DNA from 3 places in the Ruegeria sp. BC2 genome. Region 3 is predicted to be linked to each of the others. Evidence: riboswitches for the same ligand, from Rfam matches in the RefSeq annotation. Region 3 holds a riboswitch; each other region holds the start of a gene.
The links. A riboswitch is a leader RNA that binds a small molecule or an ion and turns the genes downstream of it on or off. The one in region 3 is predicted to bind cobalamin.
Positions count from the first base shown of each region.

Region 1 (4,481 bases), on a different contig from region 3:
CTCGCCACCCACTTTCATCCCGTAGTTCCAGCCCGCGAAATAGAAATCGGCATCTGCGCCGACCAGCACCTCTTTGCTGGGATACTTGGCCGACAGCTCGGGCAGTTGCTGCACTCCGGCGCGCATGTCCTCGTCCAACGTCTTCCAGCCGGAAATGCCGGTATATCCCACCATTCGGTCGGCCAGGCCCAGCACCAGCATCATTTCCGTCAGGTTCACGTCGTTCGAGATCGCCGCCTTGGGCGGTTCGTCAAAGGTGACGGTTCGATTGCAACTTTGCACGGTGGTTTCCGCGATCGCGGTATTGGCGGCCAAAGCCAAGCCCAGGACTAGGGTGGTCGGTTTCATTCCAAGCTTCCTTCTGGTTGGGGATTGGGGAGTTGATAGGTCAGGTGAGGTTTGTGACTGAGGCTGAGTTGCTCTTGCCGGGCGGTGACATCGAACGTGTCAGAGACCAGCCTGTCACTCAGCACTGTCTGGGTTGGGCCAAAGCCGCAGGGTCGACCGTTCTTCAGAATCAGAACACGGTCGCAGACATCGGCGGCCAGGTTCAGATCGTGCAGCGAGGTGACGATCGTCAGGTCGAGGTCCCGGATCAGCCGCAACACCTCTAGCTGGTTGCGGATGTCCAGGTGGTTGGTAGGCTCGTCCAGCACAAGAATCCGGGGTTCCTGGGCAAGGGCGCGCGCGACCATCACACGCTGACGCTCGCCGCCGGACAGAGTGGCCAGCCCACGGTCGGCAAACCCTTGCAGATCCATTCGGTGCAGCGCGGATTCGATGATCTGGTGGTCACGACTGCCGGGCGTGGACAGGCCCAACCGGTGCGGCACCCGCCCCAACGCCACGATGTCGCGCACGGTCAGCGCGAAATCCGAGGGCTGCTCCTGCAGCACGGCGGCAACCTGACGCGCCAGCGCCCTGGGGGCCATTCTTTTGACGGACCCGCCGTCCACCAGAATGTCGCCCGAGGACGGACGGTGATAGCCGTAGATCATCCGCAGAAGGGTTGTCTTGCCGGCACCGTTGGGCCCCACAACCCCCATGACCTGCCCGCGCATCAGCGCAAAACTGGTCTCGTGCAGCACCAACGGCGCTCGTTTTCGCGGCGCCCAGGTGACGGTATCCACCGACAGCAAAGGCGCGCTCATGAGGCGCAATCCGCATTTTCCGAAGACGCAGCCATCGCGGCTGGAATGCGGGCCAGCGTCGCGTGGCGAAGCCCGGCCGGGCGGTCGACCGAGCTGCACCATCCATCGCGCAACTGCTGGTACAGCCGGGCGAATTCCACCAATGCCCCGGTCTCTTCAGACGTCAGGCCGCCAAACAGGTAAGATGCCTTGCCCGGCGCGTGATAGGCGACGGTACAGGGTCGGGTGCACCCGGCCATGCAGGCCGCACCGGAAACGTCAAAACCTGCCAAACCGTCGTCTTCGGCCAGCGCGGCGCGCAATCGTCCGATCAGGTCAGGCCCGGGGCGTACGGCTGCGCTCTTGGGTCGGCAAGATAGGCAAACCGTGATGTGATGTGTTGATTGTCGGTTCATTTCGCCCTCCGCGAAATCGCGGGGCGGAAAGGGAACCAGTCATGTCAGCGGCGTAAGCCGAAAATGCCATCTTGGCCTCCTTCCGGGACACCCCGCCCGGGTTGAGTTGCGTTTGATGATGGCAGGTCTCCTGACTCGCGGTGTATGGCTTGCCCCGCCTTCCCAGACCTATCGGCCCAGTGGCATCCGGGGGTCGCACACCGCCTACAGTTGCGGGGGCAGTCACGGAGTTGGCGTCAGAACGGCGCCGCACCGTATTCCCTTTTACCCGACCGCCGAAACGATCGGGAACCATCAGCGCCAATCTCATCCATGAAACCGATTGCACTGTCAACGACGTTCTGGGCGGCTGCACAATGGAGGTGTCCCGGCGACCCTTCGGCACCACCTGAGCGACAGACCGGGCGGTGAATTACGTCGTTCTGACCAACTGGCTTAAGATGGCCCGGAAGGTCCCGAAACACGGCGGTGCAAGCGGGCTGACTGCCAAGCCTCCGTGAGCGGCCTCGCCTTTTCTCTTTGAATGCAGAAGCCTATCGTTGGCAAGCGTACAAAATTTACGCGCGGAAAAATCATTGATTTATCCTGTGATTGATTCAAACATACGAATTCGACACAACTTTAGCTTTACCTCCGTTGTTGTCGCTGTCGCCCGTTTCGTCGGGCCCTTCCGACTGCTGGAGTGAGTGCTGGCGGTCGGAAGGCATTTCAAAAAGATCAGCGTTGGGAGGACGCGGTGCCCGGTCTTAACGTACGAACCCTTCCTCGAAACTTCGCACCGGTTTTTGCCCATGACGTCATTGCGTCAGCACGCTTTGTTTTCGGTCCCGGGGATCGGCAGAATATCTGTCTGCCAGCCATGTCTTTGGCGGCAAAACCGGGGACCGCATAGACGTGAGCACGCAAAAAGGACCACCTATTCCACAAGTATCAACAAACCCAAAAGGAGAAGAAAGTGATTAACAAAGTCATGATGATTTCAGGCGCGACGTGTTTCGTACTGCTAGCGGCCTGTGACGACACCAGCACGTCAAGCGCACCTGCCGAACTGACACCCGCTCAACAGGCGTGTCTGCGAGACGTGGCCAAAACAACAAACAATTCGCAAGTGGTCGTGCTCTCATCCGCGTTCAGCGAGGCTGGAACACAAGTTACCGTTGGGGTTGGAGAGGATCGGGCTCCGTGGAATTGTATTGCCTACAGTGATGGCGCGACAGCTGGTATCGAGTTCCTCGGCGACGAAGGCGCGTTGTGACCGGTTTGATGCGTAGCCGAAATCGGCTGCGCAGCACTGGCTTGATACGCTGAGGTCCGGCTTGGTCTGCAGAATAACCATCATCGCGTTCGCGACCCTTTACCTGTTGGCGTTGTTTGCGTTTGTGACGGGCACTTTTGGCTGGTTTGGACAGGAACGAGACCCATTGTCCGGCGTATTCCTTTTGCCGCTGGGTCTGCCTTGGGTCCTTGCGTTGGACCTTTTCTCAGAGTCGGCCAAACCGTGGCTCGCGGCGATTGCACCGGTGCTCAACCTGTTGGCACTGGTTTTGATATGCAGATGGGCACGTGGTTTGCGCCAGGAATGAAGGCGGAACTCTTTCCCGCAAAATAGGAGGAAAACATGGGAAAAGTGATCTTGGGGCTTGTGATCGGGCTCATCCTCGGTGTGGTTGGAGCGATGACCTTGGGCGGCGGGGCCGCGATGGGTGTCGGCGTTGCGACAGGCTTGTCCGCCGGTGTGTGCACCACATTGAAGGGAGCTCAGGCCGAGAACCTGATCACCGCCGAGCAAGCAGATCAGATCCTCAATCGCGTGAACTCCGAGATGGCATCATTGCAAGGAATTGAAACGACGGACGAGATCGTCGGCAGCGCACAGGCATGCGATGAATTTCTGGCAAAGTTGCGGGAAGCGAAGTGAGGTTTCTGCTCACCGGAAACACAACATTTACGATAGACCGACAGAGGACCTGCTTATGAAACGCAGTTTTTGGAATCTTTTAACACCCGCACTTGCGATCAGCGGAACGGCCGCCCTGGCCATGTCAGACGCCGACGACGCGTGTATCGACCATCTGCGACAGGTCGGTGGACCGGACGGTCAATCCGGTACGATCGAAAGCTCACAGTTCTCGGAAGCCGGCACGCTCGTCATGCTGCGTGACGCCGGCGGAACACTTTGGCGCTGCATTGCGTACAAGGACGGAAGCATTGGCGAGATGTCGGTTGTCGAGGCGATGGATGATGGTGGCGGAGCCATGGACGGCGCTTCCGGGTCTACAGGTAGCCAGCGCGTCACATTCGATGCCGGATCCACCGGCGCCGAGCTCGTCGGCCAACTCGCGCCAGGGGAATCGCAGCAATACGTTCTTGGCGCGAAGAACGAACAGTTCCTTTACGTCCGCGTTGCTCCGCGAGATGGATCCCTGGACTACGTCATTCGCAACCCCGATGGGTCTGAATTGCTGGGATTGATGTCTGCGGACAAGGAGTATCGCGGACAGCTGTGGCAATCCGGCGATCATGTTGTCGAGGTCATCAACCGCGGCAGCTCTGCCGTCGACTACAACGTCATTTTTGGAATTGAGTAGGTGATCGACCTGAAACCCTGAACCGCATTTCCAAAACAACCGGGGAAAAGCAGATGAAGTCCAAGACCCTAGTGGCGATCGGCGCGGTCAGTGTCTCTGTGCTTGCAGGATGCGGCGAAAGTGGCGGATCAGTGGAAGCAAGTGCACCGATTGTGGGCAGTTCCAGCGATCTGTCGTCATTTGAAGGCGCAAGAGCGGGTCAGGCTGAAATGGGCATTCAAAGTCTCGGGTTTGAACTCATCCGAAGCGAAGGGCTGACCTCGTACTGGTTCAACAAGGAGACCGGTGCTTGTGCTCGGATCACGACATCTGAGGGAAGATACTCGGACGTAGCGATGCTGCCGTCA
Region 1 is NZ_JBQFUQ010000004.1:132,528-137,008, reverse strand. It holds gene ACR0CU_RS15695 (ABC transporter substrate-binding protein) at 1-348, opposite strand, end outside; gene ACR0CU_RS15690 (ABC transporter ATP-binding protein) at 345-1,151, opposite strand; gene ACR0CU_RS15685 (DUF1636 family protein) at 1,148-1,546, opposite strand; cobalamin riboswitch at 1,650-1,857, opposite strand; gene ACR0CU_RS15680 (hypothetical protein) at 2,502-2,801, shown strand; gene ACR0CU_RS15675 (hypothetical protein) at 3,165-3,464, shown strand; gene ACR0CU_RS15670 (hypothetical protein) at 3,520-4,134, shown strand; gene ACR0CU_RS15665 (hypothetical protein) at 4,188-4,481, shown strand, end outside.
Region 1: another riboswitch for cobalamin. It lies ahead of ACR0CU_RS15685 (DUF1636 family protein); the one in region 3 lies ahead of ACR0CU_RS08635 (CbtB domain-containing protein).

Region 2 (4,481 bases), on a different contig from region 3:
TCGTACCCTGCACAGCTATTTCACCTTTTGCGGGGTGGATCAGGGGCTGAACTTGGTCGCCGCAGCACAGGCGGCAGCCCTGCGACCGGTTCTGGCCGGAACGACCTTTGAAACCCTCCCTGTTCTGTCCGCAGCCGCACCTTCGAAATTCGGAGGCCGGGCCGGACCACGGCATTACACCGAAGTCCCGGCTGGCGATGTCACCGTAAGGCATGTCTCGGACTTGCATGTGTTTCCAAACCAACTGGCCGCCATGCTGCTGGATGGCCGCCAGATCGCCGAGTGGCTGGAGATGTCGGCTGCCCAGTTTTCCCAACTTGGCAACAGCGACGAGCAGGTTCTGATCAACCCCGAGGGCACCGGGCACAATTTCGACGTGCTGCATGGGGTGACCTACAGGTTCGATCTGACCCAGCCCGCACGATATGATTTAAGCGGCCAGTTGATCGACACGTCCCATTCCCGCCTGCGCGATCTTGCCTTTCAGGGCCGCCCCGTCGATCCGGATGAACAATTCGTCGTTGCATCAAACAGCTACCGAGCCAATGGCGGCGGCAACTTTCCCGTCCCAGACCCGGCCCGCCTGATCCCGGTGCCGCCACTGAGCCTCCAGGGTATCTTGCGCGACTATCTGGCGGGACGATTGGGGCCAGATCCGGTGGAAAACACCGCCCAGAGCTTTTCCTTTGTTCCGCAGGCGGGCCGGTCCGTGATTCTGAAGACCGGGCCACGCGCTGCGAACTACCTGCACGAGCTCGACCACTTTGCAGCCACCACCGACGGGCAGGACGCGCGCGGGTTTCTTCGGGTACGCCTGTCTTTGTGACGGGTTGCCAAGCGGCTGCGTGATGCCTATATCGGCGGTCGAGAGGTTGGCGCGGGCAAGCGCCTCGCCAACCTGGTCAGGTCCGGAAGGAAGCAGCCACAACGAGCCCCGCTTGGGTCGATGTCCAACCTCTCACTTGACGCCGCTCCGCGTATTCGGCCGGGTCAATCAAACCTCTGCATTTCGTCGTTGTTCCTGAAAACCGCGCTTGCGGGCGGGTCAGGCGATCAATCGCGGCCAAACGGCACTGCTGCGCCGGGCGAAGGCGCCGATATGACCGATTTCGGACAGTCCGAAATCCTTGGGCTCCAACAAGTGCCGACGGGCGGTCGGACCATAGAGCTCAGCCAGCCGCCAGACGGCGGGCGGTGGCACTGTCTGGTCATCCTCGAACGCAATGATATCCGCCGTGGCGTTCGCCCGGCTCCAATCCGCCTGGGGAAGCGTGTCACCAAGTTCGGGCAGATAGCTGGTGGGCGATGTACACCACTTGCGCCATTGCCAATAGACGCCCGCCGGCAAGTCGGCTCCGAATCCCAGAAGTTTCCCCGGCAGGTACCCCAGAAGACGCACCAGAGGTGGCACATGGCCATACCAGAACAAAGTCGCCAAGCCCTTGTAGGGCCACGGGTGATCGGCCACCGTCACCAAACCTGCGCACACACAGATCATCCGGTCGATCTGTTCGATTTCCGGTTGCAGCGGACCCAGCATTCCACCGACCGAATGCCCGATCACCCACAGTTTTGCCTGCGGGTAGCGACGGCGCATCTCGGCACGCGCTGCGGGCATGTCGATCAGCGCCCAGTCCGCCATCGTGGCCTTCGAGTCCTTCAGCCGCCCGATCAGCGAATGCTCGAAATCCCGGTAATCATATGTCAGGCAAGCCATACCGCGCTCGGCGGCCAGCCAGCGAGCAAAGTGCTGATAGTAGTCACGTGGCACTCCTGTTGCGCCGTTGAGCACAACAACGGTTTGCGGCTCGACCGCCGGAGTGTAAAGCCGCGCCGCCAGCTGGGTCTGGCCCGACGGAAACTGAAAGTCTTCCACGTCAACCGCGTGCTGCGAATCCAACATCTTTGCCTCCAAACACTCTGGACCGATCGGTCTAATACTTTGTGTCTGGACCAATTGGTCTAGGCCTGTCAATATTTGGCCTGCATGACCCAACGTCCACCAAACACCAAAGATCGCCTGATTGTGACTGCCGCCCAACTGTTCCAGCGCTCGGGCTATAACGGTGTCGGTCTGGCGGAATTGCTGGCCGAAGCGCAGGCCCCCAAGGGTTCGCTTTATCACCATTTTCCAAAGGGCAAGCCGGATTTGGCCCTGGCGGCGGCCAGTTGGGCTTCGGACGGGATGTTGAGCATGATTGCTGCGGCATTCAACGACGCCGCGGATTTTCGCGACGGGGTCATCACCCTGTGCCACAAGATCGCGAAGCTGTTCGACACCTCGGCCCAATGGGAGACCTGCCCCATCGCCGCCACCCTTTTCGAAAGTCCCGACAACCGCGCGTTTCGGGAACATGCCGACCGTCTGTATGAAAGCTGGATCGTCGAAGTTCGAAATCACGCCGCGCGGTTCGGAGTTTCCGACCCTGAAAATGCTGCGGACACCCTGTTCATCGTAATGCAGGGCGGCTGGCAATTGGCCCGTGCCCGCAGGGATTCGAATGTGCTGCGCAGACTGCCTGATCTGTTCCCTTGGGACTCACTCCGGCAACCGGGCTGAAACCGTCTTGACTCGATCCCGGATACACCGCTAGCGATGAGGGGATGGTTCCCGTGCCGTTTCGGTCCGGGATGAAAAGGGAACACGGTGCGGTCCAACCCGGAACTCCGGAGCGGACCAAGGCCGCGACTGCCCCCGCAACTGTAGGCGGAGAGCGATGCCGAAATACCACTGACCGCAAGGTTGGGAAGGTCGGCAAAGCAAAGACCCGCAAGTCAGGAGACCTGCCATCAAACGTGAAACCGAAACTCGGACGGGGTGTCCGGGCAGGGTCTGGCCTTGAAACCGGCGTCTGTCCAAATCCACCCCGCCCAGCGCGCGGAGGGCGCAACATGATTTGGAAGACCGACACCCATGAATTCGCGGCAACCATCTGCCAGCGCACCGGAAAGACCTGCCCGGCACTGGCGCGCATGGCACGGGCCATCGCGCAGGCAATGGCGACGGCGCAGGCCGCGACATCCCCCGACTTCCAAGTGGAAGGCAGCGGCGAACTGGCCCACTGCGAACATGGCTGCACGGCGCGGTTCGATGCACGTTCCGAACGGATCCGCGTGTATTGCGGAGCGGCCGCCGACACCCCGTCCGACTGTCTTGAAACCTATGCCGACATGCTGTTTGACGACCAGAGCGACGCCCTGCCCGCGCAGGTCATCAGTGATCGACCCTGTGCGATGCTGCAGGCTACGGCGATCATGCCCGTGGTCAGGGCCGAGCGCGAGTTCCGCGCAACCGCCTGAAGGTCAGGTCGCCAGAGCCTCGCGCGCCGGGGCGGCGGCCCAATCCATCTGAGCATCGGTTTCGACCGCGCAGGGGCGTACGGCCCGCAGGCGTTTCAGAGCCTGTTCCGGCTGCTCGCCGCATTCGATCATCAAGCGCAGAACAACCATGCCCGACCGTCCGCAACCGCCCCGGCAGTGGACCAGTACCCGCCCGCCGCCCGACAGCGCATGGCGGGCGGCGGCGCTGACTGCGGGCCAGCGGCCGGATATCTCGGTCGACGGCGCCGAGAAGTCTGCGACCGGCAGATGTGCCCACCGACAGGCGCGCCGATGGATGTCACAACCCAATTCGCCCGCACCCACGGCAACCAGTTCGGCAAGGGTTGTCATCGAAATCACCAGCCCCGGCGCCCAAGCTGAAATCAGGTCTAGGTCTCCCTCATAGTCGCCGCCACCGCCGGGAACCGAGGTCAGGGCCAGCGTACCGCCGCCCACCTGCAATGCATGAACCACAAGATTTGTCATCAGACGTTCCCCCCGAAACTGGCTGATTGAACTTGATCCGCGCAGTATGCCTCACACCGCGCGCTCGCCAAAGCGAAAAACCTGCACCGGCGCTGTGGACGTGGGGCACCGGGAACTCTACCCTGCATTGTCAGTACGAATCCGTCAGAGCAGACATGACCACACAGTCCAGCCCCGCCTATCAGGTTCTCGCCCGAAAATACCGCCCGGAAACCTTTGCCGACCTGGTCGGTCAGGATGCTATGGTGCGCACGCTGAAAAACGCGTTCGAGGCGGACCGGATCGCGCAGGCCTTCATCATGACCGGCATCCGCGGCACCGGCAAGACGACCACGGCCCGGATCATCGCCAAGGGCATGAACTGCATCGGCCCCGACGGCAATGGCGGCCCAACGACCGAACCCTGCGGCCAGTGCGAGCATTGCGTGGCCATCATGGAAGGCCGCCATGTGGACGTGCTGGAAATGGACGCCGCCAGCCGCACCGGCGTGAACGACATCCGCGAGATCATCGACAGCGTGCGCTATCGCGCGGCCAGCGCGCGGTACAAGATCTACATCATCGACGAAGTCCACATGCTGTCGACCAGCGCCTTCAACGCGCTGTTGAAAACGCTGGAGGAACCGCCCGAGCATGTGAAATTCATCTTCGCCACGACCGAGATCCGCAAGGTT
Region 2 is NZ_JBQFUQ010000002.1:50,370-54,850, forward strand. It holds gene ACR0CU_RS10520 (bifunctional 2',3'-cyclic-nucleotide 2'-phosphodiesterase/3'-nucleotidase) at 1-826, shown strand, start outside; RNA gene ffs (signal recognition particle sRNA small type) at 866-964, shown strand; gene ACR0CU_RS10530 (alpha/beta hydrolase family protein) at 1,046-1,903, opposite strand; gene ACR0CU_RS10535 (TetR/AcrR family transcriptional regulator) at 1,988-2,560, shown strand; cobalamin riboswitch at 2,591-2,806, shown strand; gene ACR0CU_RS10540 (hypothetical protein) at 2,893-3,300, shown strand; gene ACR0CU_RS10545 (protein-tyrosine phosphatase family protein) at 3,304-3,807, opposite strand; gene ACR0CU_RS10550 (DNA polymerase III subunit gamma/tau) at 3,963-4,481, shown strand, end outside.
Region 2: another riboswitch for cobalamin. It lies ahead of ACR0CU_RS10540 (hypothetical protein); the one in region 3 lies ahead of ACR0CU_RS08635 (CbtB domain-containing protein).

Region 3 (4,481 bases):
CGCGCTTGCCCGGGACGCCGCGTTTTCCTTTACCTATCCGCATCTTCTGGAAGGCTGGCGGGCGGCCGGTGCCGAGATTCTGCCGTTTTCTCCGCTGGCGGACGAGGCGCCGGCCCCGGACGCCGATCTCGTCTGGTTGCCCGGCGGGTACCCCGAACTGCACGCCGGAACCCTGGCTGCGGCAGACCGGTTCCTGACCGGCTTGCGCAATCATGCCGAAACGCGGCTCGTGCATGGCGAATGCGGCGGCTACATGGCCCTGGGCGAAGGGCTGATCGACAAGGATGGCACCCGCCACCGGATGGCCGGGCTGCTGGGTCTGGTCACCTCGTACGAGAAGCGCAAGTTCAACCTGGGCTATCGCCGGGCCGAGTTGCTGGCCGACATGCCCGGGTTCTCGGCCGGGACCGCGCTGCGGGGGCACGAGTTCCACTATTCCTCGATCGTCGAGCAGCCCGACGTGCCCTTGGCACGGGTTTTTGACGCCGAAGGCGCCGAAGGTCCGCAGACCGGATCGCGCCGCGGGCATGTCACCGGTACGTTCTTCCATCTGATCGCAGAGGCCAGCGCATGAGCGGTTTCGTTTCCTTCATCGGGTCCGGTCCCGGCGACCCGGAATTGTTGACCCTCAAGGCCGTGGACCGGCTGCAAAAGGCCGACGCGGTACTGTTCGACGATCTCAGCAGCGGGCCGATCCTGAGCCATGCGCGCAAGGAGGCCGACCTTGTGGGCGTGGGCAAGCGCGCCGGGCGGCCCTCGCCCAAGCAGGACCATGTCAGCCGCCTGCTGGTCGAGTACGCCCAGACCGGCCAGCGGATCGTGCGGCTGAAATCGGGCGATGGCGGCCTGTTCGGACGGCTAGAGGAGGAGCTGGTGGCCCTGCGCGCTGCCAGGATCGCGTACGAGATCATTCCGGGTATCCCCTCGGCCATTGCGGCGGCTGCGGCTGCGGGCATCCCGCTGACCCGGCGCCTGACTGCGCGGCGGGTGCAATTCGTCACCGGCCACGATGTCAGCGGCAAGCTGCCCGAGGATCTGAACCTGCCCGCGCTGGCCGACCCGGGTGCGACGACGGTGGTGTTCATGGGCAAGCGCACCTTTCCCCTGCTGGCGCAGGCGCTGCACGCGCATGGGCTGCCGCTGGACACCCCAGCGCTGATGGCCGAGTCGGTCTCGACGCCTGAGCAATCGCTGCACCGGTCCACCGTCGGCGCCCTGGCCGAGCGCCTGGGCTCCGAGGTCGGCACTGCACCTGCGCTGATCCTTTATGGTCCGCTGGCGGAGTTCGACGATGATTGATCTGGTCTTGATCGGGATCGGCACCGGCAACCCGGACCACGTGACCTTTCAGGGCGCGCAGGCGATCCGCGCGGCCGATCTGATCCTGATCCCCCGCAAGGGCGCCAACAAGGCCGATCTGGCCGGCGTGCGCGAGGAAATCATCCGCAAGGTCACTGACACACCGCCCCAAATCGCCTATTTCGACATTCCCGAACGCCGGTCGCAGGATGCTTATCTGCGCGGCGTGGATGAATGGCACGACGCGATCGCCCTGCGCTGGGAGGAGGCAATGGCCCGGCACCCCGAGGCGCGCACCGTCGCCCTGCTGATCTGGGGCGACCCGTCGCTCTACGACAGCTCGCTGCGAATCGCGGCGCGGCTGGACCCGCAGCCGAACACCAAGGTGATTCCCGGCATCACGGCGCTGCAGGCGCTGACGGCGGCCCATGCCATGCCGATCAACGAGATCGGCGCGCCTTATCTGGTGACCACCGGCCGGCGTATCCGCGACGAGGGCTGGCCCAGCGACGCCGATACGGTTGCGGTGATGCTGGATGGCGAATGTTCGTTCCAGACGCTGGACATGGCCGATTTTGACATCTGGTGGGGGGCTTACGTGGGTATGCCCGAGCAGATCCTGATCAAAGGTCCGCTGGCCGATGTGGCCGATGAGATCCTGCGCACCCGCACCGAGGCCCGCGCCTGGCACGGGTGGATCATGGATATCTATGTTCTGAAAAAGCGCGGGAATTGACGCGAAAGGTCGCAAATGGCGATTGCGCCACAGCGGCATTCACGTCTAAATGGACGGGTCTGGTCCTGCCGGAGACATCCGGATGCTAAGAGGGAATTTGGTGCGGCCTGCGCGCAGGTCAAATCCAAAGCCGCCCCCGCGACTGTAAGCGGTGAGCCCTGTTCAACCAGCCACTCCCGATCCGTTCGGGGGGAAGGCGAACAAAGGCGCTGACCCGCAAGCCAGGAGACCTGCCAGGCGCACAATGAAACACCGGCCGTCGGGTGCGGCGGCACAGGAGGACAGAAAATGACGACACAAACGCAAACCGCATCAACGGCACGCGCTGGCATTCTTTCGGCAGTGTTCGCGGCGGCCCTGGGCCTGGGGATCATCACCCTAGCCGGTCACGTTCAGGCATCGGCGCTGCATGACGCCGCCCATGACGTGCGCCACGCAACCGGCTTCCCCTGCCACTAAACCAATGTTCAGTCGCATTCTGACCAGCGCGTTGTTCGCTGGTGCTGCAGCCGGGTTGATCGTCGCCCTGCTGCAGTTGGTATTCGTGCAACCCGTGTTGCTGCATGCTGAACTCTATGAATCCGGAGAGCTGGTGCATTTCGGAGCCGAAGCCGTCTCGGCCCATCCCGAACTGCCGGGCATGTTCTCGGACCTGACCCGCGACGGGTTGAGCGTGGTGTTCACCATGCTGACCTATACCGGCTATGCGCTGGTTCTGGTCGCCCTGATGTCGCTGGCCGAGGCGCAAGGCCACCCGGTTGACGGGCGCACGGGCGTGCTATGGGGGCTTGCCGGTTTCATCGCCTTTCACCTGGCGCCGGGCTTCACCCTGGCCCCCGAGGTTCCGGGTGTTGCCGCAGCCGATGTGTTCGCGCGGCAGATCTGGTGGTGGGCAACCGTCGCGGCTGCTGGTGTGGCCATGTGGCTGATCGCCTTTGGTGGCAACATCGTCAGCTATCTGGTTGCGGCCGTGCTGTTGATGGCCCCGCACCTGATCGGCGCGCCGGAACCCGACGTGTTCACCGGGCCGGTTCCGACCGAGATCGGGGCCCTGTTCGCAGCACGCGCCTTTGGCGTCGGCCTTGTGGCCTGGGTGCTGCTGGGTTCGTTTGCCGGGTATTTCTGGCAAAGCGAGGGCAAGCGCGTCGAAGCCGCGGCCTGATCCCCGAAATCCCACGACCCGCCGGCGCCCAACCGGCGGGTCATTTGCTTTTCAAGGAAACATGATGACACGCTCGCTTGCTCTTTTCGCGATCGGTCTGGTCTTTGGTGGGGGTGCCGGGTTCGTGCTGGCCGCGGCCAACGGCGTCACCTTCGATGGCCACGACCATTCCGACCCCGCCCAACATGGCGGCCATCACGCCGAGGCCATGGCCCATGACCACAGCGCCGCCATCAACCTGCCCGCCGGACCGGACGCGCCGGGGCTGGAGATCGCCGTCTCCCCCGACCCGATGGCGGGTTGGAACCTGCATGTGATGCCAAAAAACTTCCGCTTCTCGCCGGAGAACGCCTCGCTGGACAACAAGCCCGGCGAAGGCCATGCGCATGTCTATGTAAACGGCGTCAAGCTGGCCCGGCTTTATGGCAACTGGATGCACATTTCGGACCTGCCCAAGGGCGACACTACCATCGAGGTCTCGCTGAACGCCAACAGCCACAGCCCGCTGGCCGTGGATGGGGTGCCGGTCAGCGCCTCGGTCACGGTTCAGGTGGACTGAAACGCGGGGATCCGCGCCCGCAGACACAAGCGAAGCCGCCCGCACGGCCGGGCGTCTTCGATCCAGCCATTCGGGCTGTTCAGAATGGTCCGGCAGGTCGCCGCAATGTCATCGGCATCGGCAACCGGATCGATCCCCGAAAACACGTAGGACGCCAGGCTTTCCCCCTGCATCGCCACCACGGTCGGCTCATTGCAACCGCTGAAACAGGCGTGCTCGGCGATCTCGACCTGCCCGTCCACGCCCGCAGCGCGCAGGGCGTCCGATACGGCCTGACGCTCGGCCGGCAAGTCGCGCTCGCCCGCGCAGCTGCTGCAGATCAAAACACGCATGCCACTCGCCTGCCTTTTCCGTTTCACACTGTCGCTTGTGCGGGTTTCGCACCCCCGGCGCAAGCCCGCCGCCCACGATATTGTGACTGTACGCACCCGGGAATTCGGGAAGACTTGGGCCAACCACGACCTGGAGAGCCCGTGATGAAACGTCTTATGTTTTTCCTCGGCCTGCTGGCGCTGCCCGCGCTTGCTGCCGATATCGAACCACGGCCGGGTTGGGCCGTCCACCCGACGACCAAGACCCATGACGCGCTGGTGGCCGACACGATCGCAGCGGTCAAGGCAAACGGTCTGATCGTGGTAACGCAGGCCGGGCCCACCAAGGCCGCCGCCGCGCGCGGCATCACCATTCCGGGCAATCGGGTGATCGGCGTCTTCAACAACGACTAT
Region 3 is NZ_JBQFUQ010000001.1:1,733,586-1,738,066, forward strand. It holds gene ACR0CU_RS08620 (cobyrinic acid a,c-diamide synthase CobB) at 1-574, shown strand, start outside; gene cobA (uroporphyrinogen-III C-methyltransferase) at 571-1,299, shown strand; gene cobF (precorrin-6A synthase (deacetylating)) at 1,292-2,035, shown strand; cobalamin riboswitch at 2,079-2,287, shown strand; gene ACR0CU_RS08635 (CbtB domain-containing protein) at 2,324-2,494, shown strand; gene ACR0CU_RS08640 (CbtA family protein) at 2,499-3,197, shown strand; gene ACR0CU_RS08645 (hypothetical protein) at 3,262-3,756, shown strand; gene ACR0CU_RS08650 (DUF1636 family protein) at 3,744-4,088, opposite strand; gene ACR0CU_RS08655 (DUF302 domain-containing protein) at 4,233-4,481, shown strand, end outside.